DNA from 2 places in the Streptomyces sp. NPDC024555 genome. Region 1 is predicted to be linked to the other one. Evidence: riboswitches for the same ligand, from Rfam matches in the RefSeq annotation. Region 1 holds a riboswitch; the other holds the start of a gene.
The links. A riboswitch is a leader RNA that binds a small molecule or an ion and turns the genes downstream of it on or off. The one in region 1 is predicted to bind cyclic di-AMP.

Region 1 (4,059 bases):
CCTGCGGGAAGGAGATCTTCTCGCGCAGGGAGAGGGCGTCGATCATGGCCTCGGCGCGGTCGCCGATGCCGCGCTTGGGGACGTTGAGGATGCGCCGCAGCGGGACGGTGTCCTCGGGGTTGGCGAGGACCCGGAGGTAGGCCAGGACGTCCCGGACCTCCTTGCGCTCGTAGAAGCGCACACCGCCGACGACCTTGTAGGGCAGGCCGACGCGGATGAAGATCTCCTCGAAGACACGGGACTGCGCGTTGGTCCGGTAGAAGACGGCGACGTCGCCGGCCTTCGCCTCGTCCGTGTCGGTCAGCCGGTCGATCTCGTCGGCGACGAACTGGGCCTCGTCGTGCTCGGTGTCCGCGACGTAGCCGGTGATCCGGGCGCCGGAGCCGGCCTTGGTCCAGAGGTTCTTGGGGCGGCGGCTCTCGTTGCGCTCGATGACCGCGTTGGCCGCGGAGAGGATCGTCTGCGTGGAGCGGTAGTTCTGCTCCAGCAGGATGGTGGTCGCGTCCGGGTAGTCCTCCTCGAACTGGAGGATGTTGCGGATGGTGGCGCCGCGGAAGGCGTAGATCGACTGGTCCGCGTCACCCACGACGCACAGCTCGCCGGGGGCGTCGTCGGGGCCCGTGGGGCCGACCAGCTCCCGTACGAGGGTGTACTGCGCGTGGTTGGTGTCCTGGTACTCGTCGACGAGGATGTGGCGGAAGCGGCGGCGGTAGTGCTCGGCGACGTCGGGGAACGCCTGGAGCAGGTGGACCGTCGTCATGATGATGTCGTCGAAGTCCAGCGCGTTGGCCTCGCGCAGCCGGGCCTGGTACAGCGTGTAGGCCTGGGCGAGGGTCTTCTCGAAGCCGTCGGCGGCCTGGCCGGCGAAGGTCTCCTCGTCGATCAGCTCGTTCTTCAGGTTCGAGACCTTCGCCGTGAACGACTTCGGCGGGAAGCGCTTGGGGTCGAGGTCGAGATCGCGGCAGACCAGGGCCATCAGGCGCTTGGAGTCGGCGGCGTCGTAGATCGAGAACGAGGACGTGAAGCCGAGCTTCTTCGACTCGCGGCGCAGGATGCGGACGCAGGCGCTGTGGAAGGTCATGACCCACATGGCGTTGGCCCGGGGCCCGACGAGCTGTTCGACGCGCTCCTTCATCTCGCCCGCGGCCTTGTTGGTGAAGGTGATCGCGAGGATCTGGCCCGGGTGCACCCCGCGCTCGGCCAGCAGGTGGGCGATGCGGTGGGTCAGCACCCGGGTCTTGCCGGAGCCGGCCCCGGCGACGATGAGCAGCGGGGACCCGGAGTGCACCACGGCGGCGCGCTGCTCGGTGTTCAGCCCGTCGAGCAGTGCGGCGGCGTCGATGACGGGGCGGTGGGCGCCGTCCCGGTAGAACGCCTCGCGGGGCGGCGGGGGCCCGTCGTACACGCCCGCGAAAAGGTCCTCCGGCACCTCTTCGGGCGCGGAGTCCTCGGGGGGCGGCGGGGGCCCTTCCTCCGGTTGCTGGAGGCCGGCCAGGAAGCTGTCGTCAAAGAGGCTGCTCATCGCTGTACGAGTCTAGGCGGGCGCACTGACAGGCGGGACCGGAGTGATGAACGGCGCACGTCTCACCGGACACTCAGGGCGATCGCGGGACCGCGCCTCGTAAGGGAAACGCCGGTCGGAGCCGTCCCCGGCACCCCGATCCGGCAAGGTCACAAAAACGTATCGGGCATATCGAACACCAACCTTCACAGGGACACCATGAGTTGGCTAGCGTGCTCCGTCGGGCGGCCCGTACCCCCAGAGGCGATCCACGCCGAGCGGGCGGCCACGCCGAATCCGGGCTGCGCGCACGAGGCGCCCGGAACCGGGGACCCATACGAAGCACCGGGGTGAATCGGTCCGCAACCCCCACCTGGACCGTAGGGCAGCCTTCCGTTCCGCCCGAACCCGACAGCTAACCCGGTAGGCGGTCCACGGAAGGAGATGCAGACCTTGGCGTCGCATCGCAAACCGCGCACCCGGGTGCGCACCACCGGCCCCGCCGTCGGGATCACGACCGCCGCTCTCGCGTCCGTGACCCTGCTGTCGTCGCAGAGCGCGCTGGCCGCGCCGGCCCCCAAGCCGAGCATCGAGGACGTCCAGAAGAAGGTCGACGACCTCTACCGGCAGGCGGGGACCGCGACCCAGCAGTACAACCAGGCGAAGGAGTCGACCGCCGCCCAGAAGTCCAAGGTGGACACGCTCCTGGACGACGTCGCCAAGCGGACCGAGAAGCTCAACGAGGCCCGCAGGACGCTCGGCACCTATGCCGCCGCCCAGTACCGGGGCGGCGCCCTCGCGCCGACCGCCACGTTCTTCCTGGCCGACGACCCGCAGTCGTTCTTCGACCAGAACCACCTCATGGACCGGATGACCGAGCGCCAGACCAAGGCGGTCTCGGACTTCCGTACGCAGCAGGCGAAGGCGTCCAAGCAGCGGGCCGAGGCCGTGAAGAGCCTGGAGACGCTCACCGAGTCGCAGGCGACGCTGCGGACCAGCAAGCAGGCCGTCCAGACGAAGCTGACCGAGGCCCGGACGCTGCTGTCGAAGCTGACCGCCGAGGAGAAGGCGCGGCTGGCCGAGCTGGAGCGGAAGAAGGAGGCCGAGGCCAAGCGCAAGGCCGCGGAGCTGGCGAAGAAGCAGGCCGCCGCGAAGGCCGAGGCCGACCGCAAGGCCGAGGAGGCCGCCGAGGCCGCCGAGCAGAGCGGCGGCACGGACACGGGCAGCGGCACCGGAACCGGTACCGGCACGGGCTCGGACAGCAGTGCCACGACGAAGGCCGAGAAGGTCATGGCGTTCGCCGAGGCCCAGATGGGCAAGCCGTACGTGTGGGGGGCGACCGGCCCCGCCTCGTACGACTGCTCGGGGCTGACCCAGGCCGCCTGGAAGGCCGCCGGGGTCGACATCCCGCGGACCACCTGGGACCAGGTGAACATCGGCACCCGGGTCGCCACGGCGGATCTGCGCCCCGGTGACTTGGTCTTCTTCTACGACGACATCAGCCACGTCGGCATCTACAAGGGCGACGGCATGATGATCCACGCGCCGAAGCCCGGGGCGAACGTGCGCGAGGAGTCGATCTACTACATGCCGATCTACGGAAGCGTGCGCCCGGCCTGACCGGGAATCCCGGCGAGAACGGGAAAGGGGCCGGCCCGGGAACGGGCCGGCCCCTCTCGCGTCGCGCCTCAGGTCCAGAGCGTGGCGATGAAGATGTTGACGACGGTCAGTCCGCCGACGGCGGCGAAGAGGCCCTTGTCGACCTTCTCCTCGTCGCGCTTGACGTACACGATCCCGAGGATGACGACCAGGATCAGCAGCTTGATGCCGATCTTCACGTTGTTCACCGGATGGTCGTCGGCCTGGTCGAGCCCGACGAGGGCGATCCCGGTGACGAGCATGGTCAGCGCACCGTGCAGCATCGCCGGGACGAACCGCGCCGTGCCGGCCCCCATGGCCTTCATCTGGGTGAGGAATCCGCCCAGCAGGGAGGCGATGCCGATGATGTGCAGGGCGACGAAGACATCGATGAGTACGCGCATGGCTCCGCAGCCTAGCCGCGCCCATACCAGCACCCGGCAGCCAGGTGGGCCTTCCTGACCGTTTGACCGGAGGCTGCGCGAATTGCCTGACTCTGGTGCGGTTTTTCCGGTCACCAAAGGACAACGCAACGCCAAATTCAGACAATAGCGGTCATTACAACTCCTGCCCGTGCCTCGGGTTTAGCGTCCCGTCCAGGTGACCCCCCACCACCGGCCCCCGTGCGGGGCGGTGCGCCGGCGGTCGCCCCGCCGGGTCCCGCGGCGGGCCGCACCCCCTGTGCGCGGTCCCCCGCGGGAGCGGCGGGCCCGCCGGTAGGCCCCGGCGGGCAGTCGCAAGGAAGGACGCCCGCCCTCGTGGCAGCGCACCGCAAGACCAAGCAGCGCCCGTACACCGGCACTGCTGCCCGCACCGCCGCGACGCTGGCCCTCGCCGGGGCCGCGACGGCCGCCGCGTTGCCGGGACCGGCGCACGCCGATCCCGCCCCCACCGCCGCCCAGGTCAAGGCCCGGGTCGAC
Region 2 (4,059 bases), on a different contig from region 1:
GAGCGGCAGGTCCGAGGCCTCGGAGGCGGCGTGGGCCACGGCGAGCGAGACGCCGAGGATGGCGTTGGCGCCCAGCGAGCCCTTGTTCTCGGTGGCGTCCAGGTCGAACATCGCCTGGTCGATCAGGCGCTGCTCGGTGGCGTCGTAGCCGACCAGCTCCGGGCCGATCTGCTCGATGACGGCGAGGACGGCCTTCTCGACGCCCTTGCCCTGGTAGCGGTTGGGGTCTCCGTCGCGAAGCTCGATGGCCTCGAAGGCACCGGTGGAGGCGCCGGACGGAACGGCAGCACGGCCGGTGCTGCCGTCGTCGAGGCCGACCTCGACCTCGACCGTGGGGTTTCCGCGGGAGTCGAGGATTTCCCGGGCTACGACGACGTCGATGGACGGCACGAGGCATCTCCTTCTGGGATATGACGCTTGGGGTGCGGGGCCACGTGGGCCTTGCGACAAGAGCCTAACCGGCCCGGCGGCCTGCATCGGCCGACCGCCCGACCCCTGGGACGAAAAAGGACCCAAGGGCATGCATCGCGGGAGGAAACGGAAGAAATTTACTGACTGGTAACGACAACAGTTGAACGCTCCCCGGCCCGAACGAGCGGACCCCGGCCCGGCACGCACGGGGGGAGGGTGCGCGCCGGGCCGGGGCGTCCGGAGTCAGCGACGAGGAGGGATCGCGACTACTTGGTCAGGTGGAGCTGCTGGCCCGGGTAGATCAGGTCGGCGTCCTTGACGATGTCCTTGTTCAGCTCGAACAGGGCCTGCCAGCCGCCCTCGACACCGTGCTCGGCGGCGATGGCGCTCAGCGAGTCGCCGGTGACGACCTTGTACTCGCCGTCGCCCTTGGCGACCTTCTGGCCGGTCGGGGTGGTGACGGTCTTGGCGGCCTTCTTCGGCTCGCTCTTCGCCGGGGCGGAGGAGCGGTCCGAGCGGTTGGTGGCCGGGGCCTCGGTGCGCTCGGCCTGCTTCTGGGGCGCGGCCTCCTGCTTGGGGGCCTGCTCGGTCTTGGCGGCGGAGGAGCCGGTGTCGACGCCCGGGTCGACACCGTCGTTGGTCAGGTTGCCGGCGCCGGCGCAGGCCCAGGCGCCCGGACCCTGGAGGGCGAGGAGCTTCTCGGCGGTGGCGATCTGCTGGGCCTTGGTGGCCAGGTCGGCACGGGGCGCGTACTGGGTACCGCCGGCGGCGGCCCAGCTGGACTGGGAGAACTGCAGGCCGCCGTAGTAGCCGTTGCCGGTGTTGATGGACCAGTTGCCACCGGACTCGCACTGGGCGACGGCGTCCCAGGTGGCCACCGAGGCGGCGGAGGCACCGGTCGCGCCCATCAGCGGGACGGCGACGGCGGCACCGGCGACACCGGCGAGCGTGGCGATCCGGACGGCCTTGGAGGGGCGGCGGTGCTTGTTGGCCTTGCGGTTGAGCAGCATCGAGAGTTCTCCTCACCGACGCCTGCGAGGTGAGCTGTCGGGTTCGGGCCTAGTGAGTTGCCCGGTCGCACGTCCTAGCGTGCGACTTCACCCCAAGCCGGTCCCGGCGTCCTGCGACGTCCGGCTCCGGCGCCTACCTGGGTCCCCCGCTCCTGCCTACGGCGCTTTCGCGTCTGTTCCCTCCGACCGACGGCAGGATTCGGCGTGACGGTCGACGGGGCCCGCGGTGCGAGCGGTTCAGACCGTAAACACACCCAACCCCGACATTCAAAGACGGACATACCGGAAAAACATCCCTTACTTGCATCTGACAAACCTACATTTGCGCAGGTCGGAACGGATGCGACGGGACCTCCCGGACACAACACGCCAGTTCACGCAAAGAGACCTATGTCTCACTTGGTCGAAAGTGGGACATAGGCCTCTGAACTACCCCGGAATCCGGGGCTTTTTCAGCCGGTGGACCGGGCCGGAGTCACTCGGCCGGCGCACCGAGGTCGAGGCTCTGGCCAGGAAGGATCAGGTCCGGGTCGGAGCCGATCTCGTCCTTGTTGGTCTCGTAGAGCGCCGTCCAGCCGCCGGGCAGCTCGTGCTCCTGCGCGATCGCCCAGAGGTTGTCGCCGGTCCGGACGGTGTACGTGCCGTCGGCCGCCGCGACCCCGGCGTCGCGGGCACCCGCCGTGCCGCGCGAGGTGTGCCGCCCCGCGTCGCGGTCCCCGTCGCGGCCGGTCTGCCGGGTCTCCTCGGGCGCGGGCGCGCCGCGGTGCCTGCCGCCCTGCCCGCTGCTCCCGGCCTGCTCCCCGTCGCCCCGCGCCGCGCCGGAGGCGTCCGCCCCCGCGTCGTCCCGCGCGTCCCCCGTACCGGCCGACGGCGACGCAGACGGGGAGGCCGAGGCGTCCGGCTTGGCGTGCTTGCCGCGCGAGGCGTCCGCGCCCTGGTCGTCCGTGCCGCCCCGGTCGTCCGCGGAGGCGTCGTCCTGGGTCCCGGTCTCCGCCGAGGGGTCGGTGCTCGCGCTGCCGGACGGGTCGGCGGAGGGCTGGTCGGCCGGGACGCCGCCCGGGTCCACCCCCGGCAGGCCGGTGTCCGTGGCGAGCCCGGAGATGACCGCACAGCTGGGCCACGCCTTCGGGCCCCGGTCGGCCAGCACCTTCTCGGCGACGGCGATCTGCTGCGAGCGGCTGGCGAGGTCGGCGCGCTCGGCGTAGGACTCGCCGCCGTACGCCTTCCAGAGCTCCGGGGAGAACTGGAGGCCGCCGTAGGAGCCGTTGCCGAGGTCGGCACTCCACATGCCGCCGCTCTCGCACTCGGCCACCCGGTCCCAGGTGGAGGCGTCCGCCGCGTGGGCGCCCGCGGCGCCGAGCAGCGGGATGGCGATGGCCGAGCCGGTCACGCCTGCGGCGACGACGATGGCGGGAGCCTGTCGGGGACGACGGTGCCTGCCGTTCGCGGAGCCCATGGGGATGCCTTCCGTGTGACGGGTGGGTCGAACGGTGAACCTAGCGGGACTCGAACGGATGTCACAAGTCGATGCAGCGCAGATCACGCCGACATCACAGAGTTGACAGAAAGTCACCTTCCGCCTGTGCCCGCTTCCGGACCGAACTCGACCGGAAGCGTGCGCAGTCCGCGCATGATCAGCCCGCCGCGCCAGCGCAAATCGGCTGATTTCCCGGCAAGCCGGAGGTCCGGAAGGCGTTTCAGCAGCGTGGCGAGGGCCGTCTGGCCCTCCAGCCGGGCGAGCGGCGCCCCGAGGCAGTAGTGGATGCCGTGCCCGTACCCCAGGTGCGGGTTGTCACGCCGCGCGAGGTCCAGTGTGTCCGGCCCCTCGAAGCGCGCCGGGTCCCGGTCGGCGGCGGCCAGCACCACGAGCACCGGATCGCCCTCGGACACCCGCTGCCCGCCGATGGTCAGCGCCTCGGTGGCGTACCGCCAGGTCGCCAGCTCCACCGGCCCGTCGTACCGCAGCAGTTCCTCGACCCCGGTCGCCAGCAGCTCCGTCTCCCCCGCGGCCAGCGAACGCTGGAGCCGGGCGCGCTGCTCCGGATGGCCGAGCAGGGTGTGGACCCCGTTCCCGATCAGGTTCACGGTCGTCTCGAACCCCGCGAACAACAGGATGAAGGCCATCGCGGCGGCCTCGTTCTCCGTCAGGTGCTCGCCGTGGTCGCTCGCCCGGATGAGCCCCGAGATCAGGTCGTCGCCCGGGTCCTCGCGCTTGCGGTGGATCAGCTCCAGGAGGTAGTTGCGCATCTTCTTCACGGAACGCGCCACCCCGCCGCGCGGGCCGCCGCCGTGGCGGATCATCATGCCCGCCCAGTCCCGGAAGTCGTCCTGGTCCTCGGGCGGCACGCCCAGCAGGTCGCAGATCGCGTAGATGGGGAGCGGGAAGGCGAACTCGTGGATCAGGTCCGCCTCCCCCTTCGCGGCGAAGCCGTCGATCAGCCGGTCCGTCAGCTCCTGGACGCGGGGCGCGAACGCGGCGACCCGGCGCGGGGTGAACGCCTTGGAGACGAGCCGGCGCAGCCGGGTGTGGTCGGGCGGGTCGATGTTCAGCAGATGCGTCATCAGCTCCGCCTTGCGCTCCCCCGGGATGCCCGTCTTCCCCTTGGCCCGCGCGGACCCGGCGTGGTGGGCCGGGTTC

Region 2: linked by a shared signal. The riboswitch ahead of ACZ4FH_RS15515 (transglycosylase family protein) and the one ahead of ACZ4FH_RS17995 (C40 family peptidase) in region 1 are both predicted to bind cyclic di-AMP.

Annotation. Positions count from the first base shown of each region.
Region 1 covers NZ_JBVHKV010000009.1:255,642-259,700, forward strand. The annotation lists gene pcrA (DNA helicase PcrA) at 1-1,522, opposite strand, end outside; cyclic di-AMP (ydaO/yuaA leader) riboswitch at 1,781-1,947, shown strand; gene ACZ4FH_RS17995 (C40 family peptidase) at 1,955-3,121, shown strand; gene ACZ4FH_RS18000 (hypothetical protein) at 3,190-3,543, opposite strand; gene ACZ4FH_RS18005 (C40 family peptidase) at 3,898-4,059, shown strand, end outside.
Region 2 covers NZ_JBVHKV010000008.1:96,924-100,982, forward strand. The annotation lists gene eno (phosphopyruvate hydratase) at 1-390, opposite strand, end outside; gene ACZ4FH_RS15515 (transglycosylase family protein) at 678-1,421, opposite strand; cyclic di-AMP (ydaO/yuaA leader) riboswitch at 1,426-1,595, opposite strand; gene ACZ4FH_RS15520 (transglycosylase family protein) at 1,897-2,877, opposite strand; gene ACZ4FH_RS15525 (cytochrome P450 family protein) at 2,991-4,059, opposite strand, start outside.